One region of the Zafaria sp. Z1313 genome, then DNA from elsewhere that is predicted to be linked to it. Evidence: predicted binding sites of a transcription regulator. Region 1 holds the regulator's gene; each other region holds the start of a gene.

Region 1 (5,307 bases):
CAAGGTGGACATCCTGCTCCAGGGCGAGCAGGTGGACGCGTTCAGCGCGATCACCCACAAGGACAAGGCCTACTCCTACGGCGTGATGATGACGGGAAAGCTGCGCGAGCTGATCCCGCGCCAGCAGTTCGAGGTCCCGATCCAGGCCGCGATCGGCTCGCGGATCATCGCCCGCGAATCGATCCGCGCGATCCGGAAGGACGTCCTCGCCAAGTGCTACGGCGGCGACATCTCCCGCAAGCGCAAGCTGCTCGAGAAGCAGAAGGAAGGCAAGAAGCGGATGAAGATGGTGGGCCGCGTCGAGGTCCCGCAGGAGGCCTTCATCGCCGCGTTGTCCTCCGGAGAGTCCAAGGACAAGGGCAAGAAGTAGCCGCGATGCCCTCGGCCCTTCCCCTCGGCGATCCCGCGCCGGCCGACGGACTGCTGCCGGCCGGCGCCGCCGATGGCGCCGCCGGCCGCCCGTTCTCCGTCTACGTCCACATCCCCTTCTGCACGGTCCGCTGCGGCTACTGCGACTTCAACACCTACACGGCCCAGGAGCTGGGGCACGGCTCGAGCCGCGAAAGCTATGCCGACGCCGTCGCGCGCGAACTGCGGTTCGGCGCCGGGGCCCTGCTCGCCTCGGGCGTCCCCGCCCGCCCGGCCGGGACGGTCTTCTTCGGCGGGGGCACCCCGACCCTGCTTCCCTCCGCCGACCTCGCCCGCGTCCTGGACACCGTCCGGTCCGCGTGGGGCCTGGCCGCCGGCGCCGAGGTCACGACCGAGGCCAACCCTGATTCGGTGACGCCGGACTCGCTCGCCGAGCTGGCCCGGGCGGGGTTCACACGGGTCTCCTTCGGCATGCAGTCCGCCGTCCCCCACGTGCTGCGCACCCTGGACCGGACGCACCGGCCCGAGCGCGTCGGCCAGGCGGTGGGCTGGGCGCGGGACGCCGGCCTCGACGTCAGCGTCGACCTGATCTACGGCACGCCGGGGGAGTCCCTCGCCGATTGGCGCGCCTCCCTCGAGGCCGCGCTGTCCTACGATCCCGACCACGTCTCCGCCTACGCGCTCATCATCGAGGAGGGCACCAAGCTGGCCGCCCGGATCCGGCGCGGCGAGGTCCCCGACATCGACGACGACGACCACGCGGACAAGTACCTGATGGCCGACGAACTGCTCGGCGCCGCGGGCTACGAGTGGTACGAGGTGAGCAACTGGAGCCGCGGCGAGTCCAGCCGCTGCCGCCACAACCTGGCGTATTGGCAAGGGGCGGACTGGTGGGGCGCGGGCCCGGGCGCGCACTCGCACGTGGGCGGACTGCGCTGGTGGAACGTCAAGCACCCCGCCGCCTACCAGCAGCGCATCGACGCGGGCGTCTCGCCGGCGGCGGGCCGGGAGAGCCCGGACGACGACGCCCGGTATCTCGAACGCACGATGCTGCTGACCCGCATCCGCGAGGGCTTCGGGATCGCCGGGCTGCGGGACGAGGGCCGCCGCGCGGTCGCCGGACTGATCGCGGACGGGCTCGTCGACGGCACCGCGGCCGTGCGGGGGCGCGTGGTGCCGACGCTGCAGGGCCGCTTGATGGCCGACGCCGTGGTGCGCCGGCTGCTCGACTTCTAGGCGCGGACGGCCCCGCCCTACTTGATGAGCCGCAGGTTGAAGGCGTAGCGGTAGGGGCGGCCGCGGTTGACCTCGATGCCCGCCACGACGCCGCTGACGGTGAGGAAGACCCAGATCGCGACGGCGACGACGGCGAAGAACCCGCCGACGACGGGCAGCAGGGTCAGCAGGTTCGCCAGGATCGCCGCGACCGTGGGCGGGAAGGTGAAGTTCAGCGCTTCCTTCGATTCCTGGGCGGCGAAGGGCCCGCGGTTGCGGTAGACGAAGTAGATGACGGCCGAGGGAATGCAGCCGAGGATGGCCCCGAAGTGCGCGATCGTGGCCCACTGGCGGTCCTCGGACGGCGTCAGCGGCAGGGGGGCCGGAGAGGACCCCTCGTAGCGGCGGCCGTCGCCGGATCCGTTGCGCGCCGTTTCGTCGAACCCTCGGGCCACTCGGTCATCCTCCGTTGATCGTGCCTGCCGCCGGGCAGGCTCCTGCGCTGGACAGTCTACCGCCGCGGGACGGACGATCCGCGCCGCGGCGCGCGGCCACGCCGCACGGGGTCCCCTCAGCTGCCGTCAGCCGTCAGGAAGTCGATGACCTCCTCGACGCGGCCCAGGAGGCTCGCCTCGAGGTCGGCGTAGCTCGTCACGCCTCCGAGCAGCCGGCGCCAGCCCTGGGCGACATCCGCCTGCGTGGCGTGCGGCCAGCCGAGCCCGCGCAGGATGCCGGTCTTCCAATCGGTCCCGCGCGGCACCACGGGCCAGGCGTCGATCCCCAGCACCGAGGGCCGGATGGCCTGCCAGACGTCGACGTAGGGGTGGCCGACGATCAGTACGTTGCCGCGCGCCCCGGGAACCGCCATGGCCTCGCGGGCGATCCGCTCCTCCTTGGATCCGGGGACGAGGTGGTCCACGAGGATGCCGAGCCGGCGGCCCGGACCGGGGGAGAAGCCGTGGACGGCGGCGGCCAGGTCGTCGACGCCGTGGAGGGGTTCGACGACGATGCCCTCCACCCGCAGGTCGTGCCCCCAGACCTTCTCCACGAGTTCGGCGTCGTGCTTGCCCTCGACCCAGACCCGGCTTGCCCGGGCGGTGCGGGCCCGGAGGTTCTCGACCCGCACGGATCCGGACGCCGTACGCGCCGGAGCCGCCGGCGCGGCGGTGGCCCGGGGGGCGGTGAGCTCGATGGGCTCTCCCTCGAGGAGGAAGCCGAATCCGGTGGGAAAGGACCGGCGGCGGCCCTTGCGGTCCTCCAGGACGACGACGCGCATCCCGCCGGAGCGTTCGACGGCGACGACCTCCCCGACCCAGCCGGACTGGACGTCCTCCAGGACCTGGCCGACGGCCACGGGAACCTGCCGCAAGGGGGCCTTCTTGGCCCCGGAGAGCTCCTGGGCGCCCCAACCGTACTCGAACACCGCGTCCACCCAGCCCTTCCGGTCCCGTCCGGAGCCGCCGGGTCGGCGGTTCCGCGCCCGCGCCGGGCGCTGACCATGCTAACAACCGGTGAAAGGTATTAGACTTAGCACTTGAACGTGTCGAGTGCCAGACCGTCGGCGGGCGCCGGCCCGCTTCCGCCACCGGACACGCGCAGCCCGCGCACGGCACCTGCTACCTGAGACCACGGAAGGACGCGATGTCGGAACCCAGACGCCTCGAAGTCCTCCGGGCGATCGTCGAGGACTACGTGCACTCGCGTGAGCCCGTGGGCTCGAAGGCCCTCGTGGAGCGCCACAGCCTCGGGGTCTCCGCGGCGACGGTGCGCAACGACATGGCCGCGCTCGAGGACGAGGGGCTCATCGTCGCCCCGCATACCTCCTCCGGCCGCATCCCCACGGAACAGGGCTACCGCCGCTTCGTGGACCGGATCGAGGACGTCCGGCCGCTCTCGCCGGCCGAGCGCCGGGCCATCCAGGCGCTCGTCGCGGGGGCCGACGACATCGACGAGGTGCTCGACCGCACCGTGCGGCTCCTGGCCCAGCTCACGCATCAGGTGGCGGTGCTGCAGGTCCCCGGCTACAGCGACGCGACGGTCCGCCACATCGAGCTCGTCGGACTCGGCCACGGGCGCGTGCTCGTGGTCCTGATCGGCTCGAGCGGCAAGGTCGAGCAGCGCGTCGTGGGCGTCGCTCCCGATCCCACGGAGGAGGACCTCGCCGTCGTCAAGGGCGTGATCATGACCCAGGCCTCGGGGCTGTCCCTCGACGGGCTCGGCGTCCTGCCGGCCGCCGTCGAACCGCTCCTGCCCGAGCCGCTGCGCCCGGCGGGAGCCGTGATCGCGACGACGCTGGCGGCGCTGGGGGACTCCACCGTCGTGGACCGCATCCTCATGGCGGGTACCGCCAACCTGGCCCGGGCGACGGGCGACTTCCCGCTGACCATCACCCCCGTGCTCGAGGTCCTGGAGGAACAGGTCGTGCTCTTGCGGCTCTTCTCCGAGATGGAGCTCGACGCCCGCGGCATCGCGGTCCGAATCGGACGCGAGAACCGCTACGGCGGGCTCGAGGAGACCTCCGTCATCGCCACGGGCTACGGCCCCGGCGAATCCGCCAAGATGGGCGTCCTCGGCCCCACCCGCATGGACTACGGCAGCTCGATGGCGGCCGTTCGGGCCGTCGCCCGCTACCTCTCACGCATCCTCGCCGGCTGACCGGCGGATGCCCACCGCTCCACCCCCCTTGGAAAGGACACAGCGACCACTGTGAGCAACCACTACGACGTACTCGGCGTCGCGCAGGACGCCACGACCGAGGAAATCAAGAAGGCCTACCGCAAGCTGGCCCGCAAGCTCCACCCGGACGTGAACCCGGGCGAGGACGCGGCGGAGCAGTTCAAGCTGGTCACGCGGGCCTACGAGGTCCTCTCCGATCCCGAGAAGCGCCGCAACTACGATGCGACGGGCAACGAGAACGGCAACGCCCAGGGCTTCGGCCAGGGAGCGGGCTTCGGCTTCAACGACATCTTCGAGCAGTTCTTCGGCGGCGGCCAGCAGGCCGGTCCGGCCTCGCGCACGAGCCGCGGGCGCGACGCCCTGATCACCGCCACGATCGACCTCAAGGACGCCGTGCAGGGGATCGTCTACCCACTCGAGATGGAGACCGCCGTGACGTGCGGCGTCTGCAACGGCAGCTGCTGCCAACCGGGCACCTCGCCCGAGACCTGCACGATCTGCCATGGCCGAGGCCAGATCCAGCGGCCCGTACGCTCCTTCCTCGGACAGATGATGACCCTCGAGACGTGCAGCGCCTGCCGCGGCTACGGGACCACGCTGCCCTCGCCGTGCAACGAGTGCATGGGCCAGGGCCGCGTCCGCGAGCGCGTCAGCAAGCAGCTGAAGGTGCCCGCCGGCGTCGCAACGGGTACGCGCATCCACCTGGCAGCGCAGGGCGAGGCGGGCCCGGGCGGCGGGCCCGCGGGCGACCTCTACGTCGAGATCGAGGTGCGCCGCCACGCCGTGTTCGAACGCGAGGGCAACGACCTGCACGCGACGCTCACGATCCCGATGACCGCGGCCGCGCTCGGCACGGACGTCACCCTGGAGACCTTCGACGGACCGCAGGAGGTCCGGATCGAGCCGGGGACGCAGGCGACGGAGACGCTCCGCCTGGCCCAGCTCGGGGTGCCGCGCCTGCGCGGCTCGGGCCGCGGTGACCTCATCGTCCACGTCCAGGTCGAGACCCCGACCCGCCTCGACGCCGAGCAGCGCGAACTGCTCGAG
Region 2 (5,307 bases), on a different contig from region 1:
TGCGCAGCGGCCTGCGGGTCCCGGCCCGCCAGCGTCCCGAGAGGCTGGATCCGGTGTTGCTGGACCACTGGGAGCGGCTCCTGCCCGGCGGGAGCGGCGTCGGGGAACAACTGCTGGGACGCTGGGCCGAGCCCCACCGCCACTACCACGACCGCACCCACCTGATGTCCGTGCTGCGCGGCATCGAGCGGCTTGCCGGCGCCGGCGAGCCCGAGGGCCCCTTCCCGCGCGCCGTCCGGCTCGCGGCCTGGTTCCACGATGCCGTCTACGAGGGCGTCCCGGGCCGGGACGAGGAGGACTCGGCCGACCTGGCCGCGCAGCTGCTCGGCGGGGCCGGCCTCCCGGCGCGCGAGGTCGAGGAGACGGCGCGCCTCGTGCGTGCCACGGCCTCCCACCGGCCGGAGGCGGACGACGCCGCCGCCCGCCTGCTGTGCGACGCCGACCTCGAGGTCCTGGGGCGGGATCCGGCGGCCTACCTGCGCTATGCCGACGCCGTGCGCCGGGACTACGCCCACGTCGAGGACGCCGCGTTCCGCACCGGCCGGGCCGCCGTCCTGCGCACGCTCCTGGCGGCGCCCACCCTGTACTCCACGCCGAGCGCACGCCGGTGGTGGGAGTCCGCGGCGCGCCGGAACCTTGCCGACGAGCTCCGCCGCCTCGAGGCGCCGGCCGGCTGAAGGATTAAACGGCCGCGCCGCAGCCCCCGTGGAAGGGGACCGCGGCGCGGCACTGGTCTGCGCGGGGCGCGGACGGGCTAGAAGCCGCCCATGCCGCCCATCTCGTCGCCACCCGGGGCCGGAGCGGCCTTCTCCGGCTTGTCGGCGACGACGGCCTCGGTGGTGAGGAACAGGCCGGCGATCGACGCGGCGTTCTGCAGCGCGGAGCGCGTGACCTTCACCGGGTCGTTCACGCCGGCGGCGAGCAGGTCCTCGTAGACGCCGGTGGCGGCGTTGAGGCCGTGGCCGGCCTCGAGGCCCTTCACCTTGTCGGCGACGACGCCCGGCTCCAGGCCGGCGTTGAAGGCGATCTGCTTCAGCGGGGCCTCGATGGCGACCTTGACGATGTTCGCGCCCGTGGCCTCGTCGCCCTCGACGGCGAGCTTGGCGAAGGCACGCTCGCCGGCCTGGATGAGGGCCACACCGCCACCGGCGACGATGCCCTCCTCCACGGCGGCCTTGGCGTTGCGCACGGCGTCCTCGATGCGGTGCTTGCGCTCCTTGAGCTCGACCTCCGTCGCGGCACCGGCCTTGATGACGGCGACGCCGCCGGCCAGCTTGGCGAGGCGCTCCTGCAGCTTCTCGCGGTCGTAGTCGGAATCGGAGTTCTCGATCTCGGCGCGGATCTGGCTGACGCGGCCCGCGATCTCCTCGGCGTTGCCGGCACCCTCGACGATGGTGGTCTCGTCCTTGGTCACGACGACCTTGCGGGCCTGGCCCAGGAGGTCCAGGGTGGCGGTCTCGAGCTTGAGGCCGACCTCCTCGGAGATGACCTGGCCGCCCGTGAGGATGGCGATGTCGGCCAGCATGGCCTTGCGGCGGTCGCCGAAGCCCGGGGCCTTGACGGCGACGGACTTGAACAGGCCGCGGATCTTGTTCACGACGAGCGTGGCCAGGGCCTCGCCCTCGATGTCCTCGGCGATGATCAGCAGCGGCTTGCCGGACTGCATGACCTTCTCCAGGACCGCGACGAGGTCCTTCACGTTGGAGATCTTGGAGTTGACGATCAGGATGTACGGATCCTCGAGGACCGTCTCCTGGCGCTCGGCGTCGGTGACGAAGTAGGCCGAGATGTAGCCCTTGTCGAAGCGCATGCCCTCGGTGAGCTCGAGGTCCAGGCCGAAGGTGTTGGACTCCTCGACCGTGATGACGCCTTCCTTGCCGACCTTGTCCAGCGCCTCGGCGATGAGCTCGCCGATCTGGGTGTCGCCGGCGGAGATCGACGCGGTCGCGGCGATCTGCTCCTTGGTCTCGATCTCCTTGGCGGAGGAGAGCAGCTCGGCGGTGACGGCCTCGACGGCCTTCTCGATGCCGCGCTTGAGCGAGAGCGGATCGGCGCCGGCGGCGACGTTGCGGAGGCCTTCCTTGACGAGGGCCTGCGCGAGGACGGTGGCGGTGGTCGTGCCGTCGCCCGCGACGTCGTCGGTCTTCTTGGCGACCTCCTTCACGAGCTCCGCGCCGATCTTCTCGTACGGGTCCTCGAGCTCGATCTCCTTGGCGATGGAGACGCCGTCGTTGGTGATCGTGGGGGCGCCCCACTTCTTCTCCAGGACGACGTTGCGGCCGCGCGGGCCCAGGGTCACCTTCACGGCGTCGGCCAGGGTGTTCAGGCCGCGCTCGAGGCCGCGGCGTGCTTCCTCGTCAAATGCAATCAACTTGGCCATGGTGGCTTGTGGTCCTTTCGGGACGGTCATGCGTGTGGGTGGACCTGAGGCAGCGCCCGCGACGGACGGAGACCGGCTGGCGTCATCCGGACGCCGCCCCGTCTCCTCGCTGCGAAAGATCCGATGCTCACCCGAGGCGTCCGCGGTGCGGCGTGCGGCGGCTGGGCCGGCACAACACTTAGCAGTCGCGACGTCCGAGTGCTAAACCAATTATTGGCACTCTCCGCCGGAGAGTGCAAGCCCGTTGCGGCTTATCGTGGGAACCGGCGGCTACCGGCCGTAGTTGGAGCCGAGGACGGCGCTGATCTCCACGGGGATGTTCTCCGTCTGGAAGACCGTGGTGATCCCGAGGGCCGCCGCGACCTGCTCCGCGGTGGCCCGGGAGGAGTCCGTCCGGTAGTAGACGGCCGAGAAGCCCTCCTGCCGGACCCAGTTCGACGCGCTGACGCTCGTGAACCCCGCACCGCGCACCGTGGCGGCGCCGGAGGCGGCCAGGCCTCCGCGGCCGGAGCCGTTGTAGACGCCGACGGCCAGTGAGCGGTCCACGACGGACGGCGTCTCGGACGCCTCGTCCGTCGGCTCGCCGGAGGGGTCGGCCGGCTCGGAGCCCTCGTCGGAGGGATCGGCCGGGTCGGTGGATTCGTCCGCGGGCTCGCCGGTGGCGTCCGAGGGCCCGGGTTCCGCGTCGGACGGATCGGCGGAGTCGGTGGGCCCGTCCCCGGCGCCGTTGCCCTCGTCCGTCGATTCGGCGGCGCCGGTGCTGCCGGGCGCGCTTGTGCCGGAGCCCGGGGCCGCGGCCTGCTGCCCCACGAACTGCGGCAGGATGGTGAAGGAGAAGACGCCGACGAGGAGCGCGAGGAGGCCGACGCCGAGGAGCAGCGCCAGGCCGGAACGCCCCGGGCGCGTACCGGCCACGTCGGCGCGGTGGACTCCCTGGCGTTCGGCGAATTCGGGAACCCTGTCGAACTCGTCGCTGGGGTACTTGCTCATGCCCGTCCTTGGTGGTCGTCGGTCCTCGGGGCTCCTAGGCCTCGGAGGCCAGCCTGCGCGCGCTCCGGGCCCGGTGCCGGGTTGAACGTAGTCTACGCAATCTCTTGACCAGCATCGGGTCGTGCGCGAGCGCGGCCTCGGTGTCGATCAGGGCGTTGAGCAGCTGGTAGTAGTGGGTCGCCGAGAGGCCGAACAGCTCGGAGACGGCCTGCTCCTTGGCACCGGCGTACTTCCACCACTGCCGCTCGAGGGCGAGCATGCGCTGTTCGCGCTCGTCGAGGGTGCTCGACTCGTCCAGCGTGAACTCGAGCTCGATCGCCTGCGCGGCCATGCTGCACCTCTCTCCCCGTGTCCGGTCCGGGCGCCCCGACGGGGCACTGCCCTCCATGGTAATGGCGAATCACATTGATGTCATTTGCCGCGCGGGCGGCCCGGGCCCGCAGAATGGGAGCCATGACCCACACCCCTCAGGACCCTCCCCTGCCCCTCCCGGAGTGGCTGCCGCCCGGCCCGCCCGGCTCCTCCGCGGCGGACGAGGCGTTCGGCCTGGCCGCGGACTGGGAGGCCGCGCTCGCGCCCGTCGCGGACGAACTGCGGACGGTCCGCGAACTCCTCGACGGGCGCCGGGCGGCCGGCGAGCAGGTCCTCCCGCCCGGGGGGCTCGTCCTGCGGGCCTTCTCCCGCCCCCTCGCCGACGTCCGCGTCCTCATCGTGGGCCAGGACCCGTACCCGACGCCGGGCCACGCGATCGGCTTCGCCTTCGCGTGCGACCGCCACGTCCGCCCGCTGCCGCGCAGCCTCGCAAACATCTACCGGGAGCTGGAGGACGACGCCGGGGTCCCGGCCCCGCCGCACGGGGACCTGTCCGCGTGGGCGGACCAGGGCGTGCTGCTCCTGAACCGCGTGCTCACGGTCGCCGCGGGCGGGGCCGGGTCCCACCGGGGGCTGGGCTGGGAGCGGATCACCGACGCGGCCGTCGCCGCCCTCGCGGCGCGGGGCGGCCCGCTCGTGGCCGTCTTGTGGGGCCGGCAGGCCCAGGAGCTCGCTCCCCTGCTCGGTACGACGCCGGTGCTCGCCTCCGCGCATCCCTCGCCGCTGTCCGCGCGGCGGGGATTCTTCGGCTCGAAGCCGTTCACGCGGGCGAACGCCTTGCTCGCGGAACAGGGCGCGGATCCCGTGGACTGGCGCCTGCCCGCGTAGTCCGTCCGCGGACCGCGCCGGCGGCGCCTCCCGAGGCGGCGCTCCGTGCCGGGCCCGGCCCGCGGTCGATCCAGCAGCTCAGCGGCGGCGGATGCGCCGGCGCTCGTGCGAGTTCCAGCCCTTGGTCAGCGGGCGGGCCACCGTGTCGCCGAGGACGACGCCGCCGGCGATCGCGAGGATGATCGTGAAGGCGTTGAACATGCCGATCAGGCCCTCGGACATGTCGGCCGCGTCGATCGTGATCCCGTACATGGCCCGGAAGATCATCAGGCCGGGGAGCAGGAACACGACCGCCGGGACGGCGACCACGAGTTGCGGGGCGCCCATGCGCAGGGCCACCCAGCGCCCGGCCGCGCCGACCACGGCGGCGGCGATGGCGGGCGTGAGCCGGTCGCCGACGCCGAGCGCCTGCACGCCGAGCATCGCGAGGTAGCCGAGCAGCGCCACGCCCGCGGTCGGCAGCAGCAGGTTCCGCGCGGTCTGCTCGAACACCGCCCCGCAGAGCACCGCCGCCCCGACGAAGAGCACCAGGAGCCACCAGGGATAGGCGACCCGGTCGATCTGCGTCACGTCGAGGTCCTCGACGCCGGCCATCGAGCCCAGGACCAGGGCGGTCATGATGCCGGAGATGATGGCGGCGTAGATCAGCAGGGCGGAGAAGAAACGGCCTGCCGCCGTGACGGGGAAGCCGTTGATGGCGTCCTGCACGGAGGAGACGAACCGCGACGACGGCAGCA
Region 3 (5,307 bases), on a different contig from region 1:
GGGGACCTCGCCGCGGGCGGAGGCACCGGCGTCGTACTCCTCGGCGCTCGTCAGCTCCGCGGAGCCGCCGGAACGCACCACGAGGGCCGAGCGCCGCACACCCGGGCGGGCGAGCGGACCGAACCACAAGGCCGCTTCCGTGACGTCGCCGTCGACGGAGACCCATTGGGCCTCGCACCCGCCGGGGACCGACTCGTGCGGCAGCCCCGGCCCCAGCTTCACGCCGACCGCGAGCCCGCGGTCCGCGAGCGCCTCCACGAAGGACAGGGGCGGGCTGAAGGCCTCGGGGTCGAAGATCCGCGCGGTCCCGGACGTCGTGGTGGTGCGCCGTGCCGGGTCCAGCCACACGCCGTCGAAGCCGTCCAGCTCGAACGCCGTCGCGTCGGCGTTGACGACGCGCGCGTTCGGCCAGGGCATGAGGTTCACGGTCGCCGCGGCCGCGGTCACGGGATCCAGCTCGACCGCCGTGACGTCCAGCTCGAGCGAGGCCATGGCCATCGCGTCCGAGCCCAGCCCGCAGCCCAGGTCCGCGACGCGCCGCACGCCCGCCGTCGTGAAGCGCCGCGCGTGCAGGGCCGCGACGTTCAGCCGCGTCGCCTGCTCGAGCCCGGCGCGCGTGAGGATCATGTGCGCGGCGAAGGGACCGAGCTTGGCCGCGGCGAGGGCGCGCATCCGGGCCTGGTGCACGACGGCGGTCGCGAGCTCCGGCGAGTGCCCCTCCTTGCGAAGCCGCAGGTTGAGCGCGAGCGCGGCGTCCTCGGTGGCGGCGGCCCCCTCGGGCAGGCCGTTGAGCAGGGCGAAGCCCTCGGGGGAGAGGACGGGCGCGAGGTCTTCCACGGAGGGTGCGGCAGGCATGGGTTCAACCCTAGCGTCTGGGCGTTGGCCGCCCTGGGGAGTCCTCCCCAGAGCGGGATCCAATCGTTTGACGATGGATTGCCCGGCGGAGGGATCCCGAAGCGGGAGACGATGCATGCGGACCTGACCGAGTTCATGGCGGCGGCCACGATGCGGGCCGTCACCACGGCCTTGTCCTCGGTGTGGAACGACCTCATCGCCTTGCAGGCCGAAGTCGCCGAGACCCGCATCGACAACGCCGTGAACGGGATGGAGTCGGCCGTGCCGGCCTTCGAGCAGGGCGACGAGGCGATGATGGAGAACGCGCAGACGCCGTGCAGCAGTATGTCAACACGATCGTCGGGGACCTGGCGCAGGCGGCCGAGGACTGCTCGTCCGCGCTCGAGGGGATCGACGCGCCGGGCGATGACGACGCCGGAGCCGGCACCGGCCGCCCGGGGCCGGGCGGGACGCCGTGAGCGCCAAGACCGGCCCCGCCTGACCGCGCTCGAGGTACGGGTCGGCGGCTTCCGGCCCAACGTGGTGGTCCGCTCCCGCCCGACCTCCGGTGCGCTTCCGGCCCTCGGTGCGCAGTCCATCGCGGGCGCCTCGGGGCACCATGCGATCGGCCGGATCACGTCCGGGGAGATGAAGGTGCAGGCGACGCACTCCGGCCACGTGTGGCGGACCATGACCCGGGAGATCGGCCTCGCCCTGCAGCTGCACTAGACGGCGGGTACGGTGGGAGCGTGGACCAGGATCCGGCCGTGGGGCCGACGCACGCTCAAGGGGCTTCCGCCCTGCCCTCGGAGGACGACGGCGGGGCCGCCCCCGGTGCGCCGGCCGACGCTGCGGTCGGGGTCGGGGAACCGGACGAGGACGCCGGCCTGCTCGGGCGCTTTCCCGAGGCCGTCGAGGCGACGCGCGCCGAGGACGAGGCCCCCAGCAGCGTGGGGGCGTCCGGAGTGGCGTTCCGCGTGCTGCTCTACGCCGGGATGGCCGTGGGAACGATCGCCGCGCTCGGCCTCGTGGCCGCTGCCCTCCTGCAGGGAATCGTCGCCGGGACGTCGATGCAGGCCGGGATCGACTACCTCGGCTCCGGGATTGACGGCGCTTTGGCCCGTGAACTGCTCGCGGTGCCGCTGGGAGGATTCATCGTGGCCGTCGTCGTCTCGCTCGCGGCGATCTGCGCGGGAGCGTACGGCGTGTTCCGCCAACGCCGGCGTCGCGGCTGACGGGGCCGCGCCGACAGGCGTCGCCCCACCCAGGCAGGACTGGCCCGGCGAACTTCCGAAAGTCGACGAATCGTCGTCCATTGGACGGCGATTCGTCGGATGGCCGCAGTGTGGCGGAGGCGTTTCGGAAAACGCGGAGACGGCGGCCCGTGATGCTTCGTGCGACGGCGTGTTGGCACTCGCCTTGACCGAGTGCCAGCCAGCTCATAGAGTCTTCATTAGCACTCGGCCCGTCCGGGTGCTAAAGCCTGAGGTACTTGCCAGCTGGCACCGCGACGACGGTTGGTCCAACCCAACGGCCCCCTTATCCATTGGTAACTCATGCAAAGGAGCGAGCCGCATGTCGGTCTCCATCAAGCCCCTCGAGGATCGTATTGTCGTTCAGCCGCTCGAGGCCGAACAGACCACCGCATCCGGACTGGTCATTCCCGACACCGCCAAGGAGAAGCCCCAGGAGGGCAAGGTCGTGGCCGTGGGCCCCGGCCGCGTCGACGACAACGGCAACCGCGTGCCGGTCGACGTCGCCGAGGGCGACGTCGTCATCTACTCCAAGTACGGCGGAACCGAGGTCAAGGTCGGCGGCACCGAGTACCTGGTGCTCTCCGCCCGCGACGTGCTGGCCATCGTCGTCAAGTAGTTTCCCCGTGTGAAGCCCCGGCCCCGGCCGGGGCTTCACGCAGTCAGCAAGGAGTTTGAGCATGGCAAAGCAGCTTATTTTCAACGACGACGCCCGCAAGGCGCTCGAGGCCGGCATCGACAAGCTCGCCAACACCGTCAAGGTCACCCTCGGCCCCCGCGGCCGCAACGTGGTCCTGGACAAGAAGTGGGGCGCGCCGACCATCACCAACGACGGCGTGACGATCGCCCGCGAGATCGAGCTCGAGGACGCCTACGAGAACCTCGGCGCGCAGCTGGCCAAGGAAGTCGCCACCAAGACCAACGACGTCGCCGGCGACGGCACCACGACCGCCACCGTCCTGGCCCAGGCCCTCGTCAAGGAAGGCCTCCGCAATGTGGCCGCCGGCGCGGCCCCGGGCGAGATCAAGCGCGGCATCGAGGCCTCCGTCGAGGCCGTCGCGGCCCGCCTGGCCGAGATCGCCCGTCCCGTCGAGGGCAGCGACGTCGCGAACGTCGCCGCGATCTCCGCCCAGAACGACGAGATCGGCGAACTGCTGGCCGAGGCGTTCGGCAAGGTCGGCACCGAGGGTGTCATCACGATCGAGGAATCGAACACGACGCAGACCGAGCTGGCCATCACCGAGGGCATGCAGTTCGACAAGGGCTACCTGTCCCCGCACTTCGTCACCGACCCGGAGCGCCAGGAGGCCGTCCTCGAGGACGCCGTCATCCTGATCAACTCCGGCAAGATCTCCACGGTGGCCGAGTTCCTGCCGCTCCTGGAGAAGGTGCTGCAGGCCGGGAAGCCGCTGTTCATCATCGCGGAGGACATCGAGGGCGAGGCCCTGTCCACCCTGGTCGTGAACAAGCTGCGCGGCACGCTGAACGTCGTGGCCGTGAAGGCCCCGGGCTTCGGCGACCGCCGCAAGGCCATGATGCAGGACATCGCGATCCTGACCGGCGCCCAGGTGGTCTCCCCGGACCTCGGCCTGAAGCTGGACCAGGTCGGCACCGAGGTGCTCGGTTCCGCCCGCCGGATCACCGTGACCAAGGACAACACCACGATCGTGGACGGCAACGGCTCCGCCGAGGACGTCTCCGACCGTGTCGCGCAGCTCAAGGCCGAGTCCGCCAACACGGACTCCGACTGGGACCGCGAGAAGCTGCAGGAGCGCCTCGCCAAGCTCTCCGGCGGCGTCGGAGTCATCAAGGTCGGTGCCGCGACCGAGGTCGAGCTCAAGGAGCGCAAGCACCGCATCGAGGACGCCGTGTCCGCGACGCGTGCCGCGCTCGAGGAGGGCATCGTCGCCGGCGGCGGCACCGCCCTCGTGGACGCCCTGTCCGCGCTCGATACCGATCCGGCCGTCCAGGCGCTCGAGGGCGACGCCGCCGCAGCGGTGGGCATCGTCCGCCGCGCGCTCGTGCAGCCGCTGCGCTGGATCGCCCAGAACGCCGGCTTCGACGGCTACGTCGTGGCCGCCAAGGTCGCCGAGTCGGACGTCAACCACGGCTTCAATGCCAAGACGGGCGTCTACGAGGACCTGCTGGCCGCGGGCATCATCGACCCGGTCAAGGTCACGCGGTCGGCGCTGCGCAATGCCGCCTCGATCGCGGCCCTCGTGCTGACCACGGAGACCCTGGTCTCCGACAAGCCCGAAGAGGACGACGAGCACGCCGGCCACAACCACTAGGAGTGGCCCGGAGCCTCCCAAGATCACCGTTTGGTAACGGAGGCTGGTAGAATGGACGGTTGAGCCGGTTGCATGCCGGTTCGACCGTCCATTCGTCGTCTACGGGAAGACCAGTCAGCATGGCCATCGGCCACCAGGAACGGCTCCGCACGCGGGAGCCGAACACCGGCGCCGCGACCGTCGCAAAGCCGGCCTACCGCCCCGAGGTCCAGGGCCTGCGCGCGTTCGCGGTGCTCATGGTCGTGGTCTACCACGTCTGGCTCGGCCGCGTCTCCGGCGGCGTGGACGTCTTCCTGCTCATCTCGGCCTTCCTGCTCACGGTCTCCTTCACCTACAAGGTCGAGGCCGGCAAGCCGCTCAAGCTCCTCGGCTACTGGCTCAACCGCGCCCGGGGCCTCCTGCCCGCGGCCATCGTCGTGCTCCTCGCGGTCCTCGCCGCGACCGTCTCGCTCCTGCCGCGCACGCGCTGGGAGGACGTCGCAGAGCAGACGTGGTCCAGCCTGTTCTACTACCAGAACTGGACCCTCGCCGACGCGGCGGTGGACTACTACGCCGCCAACCACTCCACCGCGAGCCCCCTGCAGCACTTCTGGTCGTTGTCCATCCAGGGGCAGGTCTTCATCCTCTGGCCGCTGATCCTCGCGGCCGCCGCGCTGGCCTGGGCCGCCCTGCGCCGCCTGCGGCCGACGCTCGGCTTCCGCCCCGTGCTCGCGGCCGCGTTCGGGGCCGTGTTCGCCGCGTCCCTGGCCTACTCCGTCCACGTCACCTACACGAACCAGGCGCTGGCCTACTTCGACACCCGCGCCCGGTTGTGGGAGTTCGCGCTCGGCTCCCTGCTCGTCGTCGTCCTGCCTTGGGCCTCGCGGCTCCCGCAGGCCGTCCGCGTCGTGATGGGGTGGATGGGCCTCGCGGCCATGCTCGCGTGCGGG
Region 4 (5,307 bases), on a different contig from region 1:
CCAGCGGGCCGAGGGAAACGGGCGACGCATGAGCCGCATCGCCGTCGCGGGAGCCACCGGCTACATCGGCGGCCGCCTCGTGCCTCGGCTGATCGAGGCCGGCCACGAGGTCCGCGTCCTCACCCGCCGCGCGGCCCGATTGCGCGACATCCCCTGGGCGGGGTCGGTCGAGGTGGTCGAGGGAAGCTGCGAGGAGCGGGAGGCGGCCGAACGCCTGTGCGCCGGTGTGGACACCCTCTACTACCTGGTGCATTCCATGGGCGGGCATCCGGACTTCGAAGACGCCGAGGAACGCTGTGCCCGCGTGATGGCCGAGGCCGCCCGGACCCGTGGCGTGGGGCGGATCGTCTACCTCTCGGGGCTGCATCCCGACGGGGAGCTCAGCCGGCACCTGCGCTCCCGGGTGCGCGTGGGAGAGCTCCTGTCCGCGTCGGGAGTCCCCACGGTGGTCCTCCAGGCGGGGCTCGTCATCGGATCCGGCTCGGCGAGCTTCGAGATGGTGCGGCACCTGACCGAAGTCCTGCCCGTCATGCCCGCGCCGCGGTGGGTGCTCAATCGCGTCCAGCCCATCGCCGTGCGCGACGCCCTGCACTACTTGTGCGCGTGCGCCTCGCTGCCTGCCGGAACCTCAGGGGCGTTCGACGTCGGAGGCCCGGAAGCGCACAGCTACGCCGACATGATGCGCCTCTACGCCGAGGCCGCGGGACTGCGGCGGCCCGCGATCCTCCCGCTCCCCGTCCTCACGCCATGGCTGGCCGCCCAATGGGTGAACCTCGTGACGCCGATCCCGCGCTCGCTCGCCGTTCCACTCGTCGGCTCCCTGCAACACGACTGCGTGGTGCGCGAACGGCGCATAGACCACCTCGTCCCGCGCCCCGCCGGCGGACTGACGCCCTACCGCCGGGCCGTGGAACTCGCCCTGGAGAAGATCGGCACCGACGCCGTGGAGACCTCGTGGGCCACCGCGCACGCCGTCGCCCAGCCCGCCGACCCGTTGCCCAGCGATCCTGACTGGGCCGGGCGCCCCGTCTACGTCGACGTCCGCGAGCTCGACGTCGACGCTCCCCCGGAAGCCGTGTTCGGCGTCGTCCAGGGAATCGGCGGAGGAAACGGCTGGTACTCGCTGCCGGGCGCCTGGGGCGTCCGCGGGCTGATCGACAAGCTCGCCGGCGGCGTGGGACTGCGGCGCGGCCGCCGCAGCAGCACGCGCCTCCTGCTCGGCGACGTCGTCGACTTCTGGCGCGTCGAGGAAGTGGAGCAGGACCGGCTCCTGCGGCTTCGCGCGGAGATGCGCGTCCCCGGAAACGCGTGGCTCGAGTTCACGATCGAACCGCGGGGATCCGGCAGCCTGTACCGCCAGCGGGCCGTCTTCTTCCCCCGCGGGCTCGCCGGGCGGCTCTACTGGTGGTCAGTGGCCCCGTTTCACGGCCACATCTTCGGCTCGATGGTGCGCCGCATCACCGCCGCGGCCCTGCAGGCCGCCGGCACGGAAACCGCCCCCGGGCCGGAGCCGGCGGGCCGCTGAGGCTCCGGCGCGGCCCGGGCCGCCGGCATCACCCTTCCGGAGGGATCGCGATGGACTCCTCCCCGCAGACGAGCAGCAGCCCGGAAGCATCGCCTTCGAGGGCGCATGCGGCGGGATCGATCCGCGCACCCTCCGTGAACGTCCCGCCGAGCGCGAGCATCCCCACCGCGGCCGCCGCGGTCAGGACGTAGGTGACGAGCATCCAGCCGTGGCCCGAGGGTCCGGCGTGGAACACGTAGCCGGGGTCGGGGGCAAGCGCTCCGTGCATCCAGAGCACGACATGCAGCAGCCCGCCGCCCGCCGCCACGCAGGCCGCGGCGACGCCCCAGGCCCGGCGCGGCCCGCCGTCGTTCCGTTCCATACGCCCCTCACTGCCGCCGGCCGTCCGCTGTACCTACCCATCATGCCCCCGGGATCCCCCTCCGGGTCGTCGTCGCGGAGGGATGCCGGGAGGGGCCGGCGGGCGGCGCCGACACGCGGGCGCCCGGCTCCCGCGGACCAGGAGGTCCGCCGGAACCGGGCGCGTCGGACCGGGCGGCGATGCGCCGCTCGGCAGGAGTGCGGCCTACTGCTCGGAGGCCTCCGAGCCGGCGAGCTCTCCGACCTCGGCGTGCTCGCCGGTCCGGACGGCGATCTTGCGCGGCTTGGCGCTCTCGCGGACCGGGATGACCACGGACAGCACGCCGTTCTCGTAGCGGGCGGTGATGTTCTCCGTGTCGACGCCCTGGCCGAGGTTGAGCTGGCGCAGGAAGCTGCCGCCGCGGCGTTCGCGGTTGAGCCATTTCACGCCCTCCGCGCCCGAGAGCGTGCGCTCGGCGCGGATGGTGAGCAGCTGGCCGTCGACGTCGATGTCCACGGAACCGGGGTCGATGCCCGGCAGGTCGGCGTCGAGGATGTAGCGGTCGCCCTGGCGGTAGAGGTCCATGGGCATCTCGCGCAGGCCCTGGCGGTTGTCGAGCAGCGCGCCGGCCATGCGGTCGAGTTCGCGGAACGGATCGAAGTTCGTAGCCATGTTGATCAACTCCTGTGGTGTGGCACCGTGCGTGCCATCGGCGGTTCGGTGGCGGATTCGGCCTCCGCCAGAGTTGAGCGTCATGCGCTCAACTTGTCTCGAATTTAGCACTCTACCCTCGAGAGTGCCAATAGTTTTCCGCCCCGTTCTCCGACGGCGAACCCGCCCCGTGCAACGATGGATCCATGCGCTCCGCACCCCTCTGGCTCAAGATCCTCGTCACCGTGACCGGGCTACTGGTCCTCGCGGCCTCGTTCACCGGACTGGCCGCGGGCTCGCCCCTGCCCACGATCGCCTTCATCGGCGCGGCGGGCCTCCTGGCCTACTTGGGGATCGACGAACTGCGCTCCCGCGGCGCCCGGGCGGCGCGCGCCCGCGATTCCGGGAACGACGCCGGACGGCCGGGTCCGGCGGACTGAGCGCCCTCGCGGGCCAGACGAATCCGGCCCCGTGCGTCCGTCGACGCGGCGCATCTCAACGACGGAGGGAACCACCGCCGCAGGCTTGTTGTCGGACGCGTCGGATAGATTCGCTTCACGTGACTGTCTCTTCGACGGAAGGAGCCAAGCTAGCCATGTTGTTGGCGTACCTCGACGAGTCGAGCCGAGGAGCGAAGGGGAATTTCTACTACGTCGGTCCCTTCTCGTCACCGAACATCAAGCCAGGTTCATCGAGGAACAGATGAACGGAATCGGCCAGCTGATTTCCGACCAGATCCCGGGATTCGATCCGACGACGGAGTTCCACGCCACCGATGTCTTCCAAGTCCGTGGAGCGTGGAAGTCCGTCCCCATCCCGATCCGGACTCGAGCGTGCCGTTTGGCGGCCAAGGCACTGGGGGACTCAGGCGCGGATTTCTTCCTCCGCGGCGTCGACGTCCGCGCCCTGCGCCAACGCTACTCCGTGGCGCACGATCCCCACGTGCTCGCGGTGTGCCAGTCCCTCGAGTCCATGCAAGAGCACACCAGCTCAAAGGGCGGGAAGGGACCAAACGTCTTGGTGATCGCCGACGAACACCACACGGCGAAGGACAGCCGAACGCGCTTCGCCGGGCTACGCCGCGCGCCACTTAACGGGTTCACACGGCTGACGCTGTCCAACTTCCTCGACACCATCTACTTCGGCCCCTCGGACCACAGCCGGCTCTTGCAAGCGGCTGACCTTGCCACGTTCTTCTTGACTCGTATCCGCCATGAACAGCCTGAGCGGCATCCCGAGGCGATCAAGGCCCTGAACTCCATCCGTAAAGACCTCAAGAAGATCACTCGACGGGAGTACCTATGGTCGCCTTAAACTCGAAACCCCCGCGTGGGCGGGGGCTCGGATGGGCTGGAGGCGACGAATCGCGTCCTGCGCCTACAACTATACGGGCATCTTGATATGAGGCAAGACGCCCCTCCCGACCTCCTCGCCGACCCCGTCGTCGCGGCCCTCGCCCGCGCCGAGGAGACGGCGTGGTTCCGCGCGGAGCCGGCCCGCACCGGCGTCGTCCTGGCGGGGTCCGGACTGGACCCGGCGATCGTCGAGGCGGCCCGCGCCCGCTTCCGCCGCTTCGCGCCGTGGTTCGCCGAGCGCTTCGCGGACACGGGTCCCACGCACGGCATCCTCGAGTCCCCTCTCCAGGGCGCGCCGCGGATGCAGGCCGCGCTCGGCCGGCGCCTGGGCCGCGGACTGCCGGGCCGGCTCTGGATCAAGCGCGACGACGCCCTGCCCGTGAGCGGCTCCATCAAGGCCCGGGGCGGCATCCACGAGGTCCTCGAGCTCGCCGAGCGCCTCGCCGTCGTCGCCGGCGTCCTGCGCCCCGGCGACGACGCCCGCGCGCTCACCACCCCGGCGGCGCGCGGGGTCCTCGCCCGGCACGGCATCGCCGTCGGATCCACCGGCAACCTGGGGCTCTCCATCGGCATCGCCGCCTCGGAGCTCGGCCTCGCCACCACCGTGCACATGTCCCACGACGCCCGCGCCTGGAAGAAGGAGCTCCTGCGCGCCCGCGGGGTCGAGGTGATCGAGCACTCCGGCGACTTCTCCGCCGCGGTCGCCGCCGGGCGCGCCGAGGCCGCCGCGGATCCGTCCGTGCACTTCGTCGACGACGAGGCCTCGCTGAGCCTCTTCGCGGGCTACGCGGTGGCCGGCGCGCGTCTCGCGGCGCAGCTGCGGGCCCTGGAGTGCGACGTCGATGCCGACCACCCGCTGTTCGTGCACCTCCCGTGCGGGGTCGGCGGCGGGCCGGGCGGCGTCGCCTACGGGCTCAAGCTGGTCTTCGGCGACGACGTGCACTGCGTGTTCGCCGAGCCCACGCACGCGCCCTGCATGTCGCTCGGCGTCCGCACGGGGCTGCACGACAGGATCTCCGTGGCCGACATCGGCCTCGACGGGCGCACGGCCGCCGACGGGCTCGCCGTGGGGCGGCCCTCGCGGCTCGTCGGCGAGCGCGTCGGGGGGCTCATCGACGGCTTCGCGACCGTCTCCGACGAACGCCTCAAGGCGCTCGTCGCGCTCCTGCACGCCGAGGAGGGCATCGCCGTCGAACCGTCCGCGACGGCCGGCTTCCCCGGGCCGTGGCGCGTACTCGCGGACGCCGGTTACCGGGCGGCGTTCGGGCTCGACGACGCCCGGATGGCCCGCGCGAACCACGTGGTCTGGTCCACGGGCGGCTCCATGGTCCCGGCGGCCGAGCGCGGGGCCTACCTGGCCGAGGGCCGGCAGCTCCTGGACGCGATCGACTGGGCGTAGCCTCGCGAGCGCCGGGACGCCACGCGGGGTGTTCTCT

The links. Region 1 encodes HrcA, which represses chaperone genes, less so after heat shock. Its sites were predicted from a motif close to TTNGCACTCGNNNNNNNCGAGTGCNAA; they were not measured.
Region 2: a site for HrcA is predicted at 2,559-2,585, ahead of groL (chaperonin GroEL). Genes of this name have one in related genera too.
Region 3: a site for HrcA is predicted at 2,242-2,268, ahead of groES (co-chaperone GroES). Genes of this name have one in related genera too.
Region 4: a site for HrcA is predicted at 2,642-2,668, ahead of ACQ3I4_RS08530 (Hsp20/alpha crystallin family protein). Genes of this name have one in related genera too.

What each region holds. Positions count from the first base shown of each region.
Region 1 is NZ_JBNWUK010000001.1:619,232-624,538, reverse strand. It holds gene lepA (translation elongation factor 4) at 1-370, shown strand, start outside; gene hemW (radical SAM family heme chaperone HemW) at 376-1,605, shown strand; gene ACQ3I4_RS02870 (DUF4870 domain-containing protein) at 1,623-2,039, opposite strand; gene ACQ3I4_RS02865 (DUF3097 family protein) at 2,156-3,007, opposite strand; gene hrcA (heat-inducible transcriptional repressor HrcA) at 3,226-4,239, shown strand; gene dnaJ (molecular chaperone DnaJ) at 4,291-5,307, shown strand, end outside.
Region 2 is NZ_JBNWUK010000010.1:67,495-72,801, forward strand. It holds gene ACQ3I4_RS10955 (DUF4031 domain-containing protein) at 1-677, shown strand, start outside; gene groL (chaperonin GroEL) at 755-2,380, opposite strand; gene ACQ3I4_RS10965 (LytR C-terminal domain-containing protein) at 2,651-3,370, opposite strand; gene ACQ3I4_RS10970 (DUF3263 domain-containing protein) at 3,405-3,701, opposite strand; gene ACQ3I4_RS10975 (uracil-DNA glycosylase) at 3,824-4,570, shown strand; gene ACQ3I4_RS10980 (threonine/serine ThrE exporter family protein) at 4,649-5,307, opposite strand, start outside.
Region 3 is NZ_JBNWUK010000005.1:8,444-13,750, forward strand. It holds gene ACQ3I4_RS06800 (class I SAM-dependent methyltransferase) at 1-855, opposite strand, end outside; gene ACQ3I4_RS06805 (hypothetical protein) at 967-1,563, shown strand; gene ACQ3I4_RS06810 (hypothetical protein) at 1,584-2,069, shown strand; gene groES (co-chaperone GroES) at 2,410-2,706, shown strand; gene groL (chaperonin GroEL) at 2,768-4,378, shown strand; gene ACQ3I4_RS06825 (acyltransferase family protein) at 4,498-5,307, shown strand, end outside.
Region 4 is NZ_JBNWUK010000006.1:176,868-182,174, reverse strand. It holds gene ACQ3I4_RS08545 (TspO/MBR family protein) at 1-32, shown strand, start outside; gene ACQ3I4_RS08540 (SDR family oxidoreductase) at 29-1,525, shown strand; gene ACQ3I4_RS08535 (hypothetical protein) at 1,554-1,886, opposite strand; gene ACQ3I4_RS08530 (Hsp20/alpha crystallin family protein) at 2,091-2,537, opposite strand; gene ACQ3I4_RS08525 (hypothetical protein) at 2,723-2,956, shown strand; gene ACQ3I4_RS08520 (DUF3800 domain-containing protein) at 3,219-3,830, shown strand; gene ACQ3I4_RS08515 (D-serine ammonia-lyase) at 3,918-5,270, shown strand.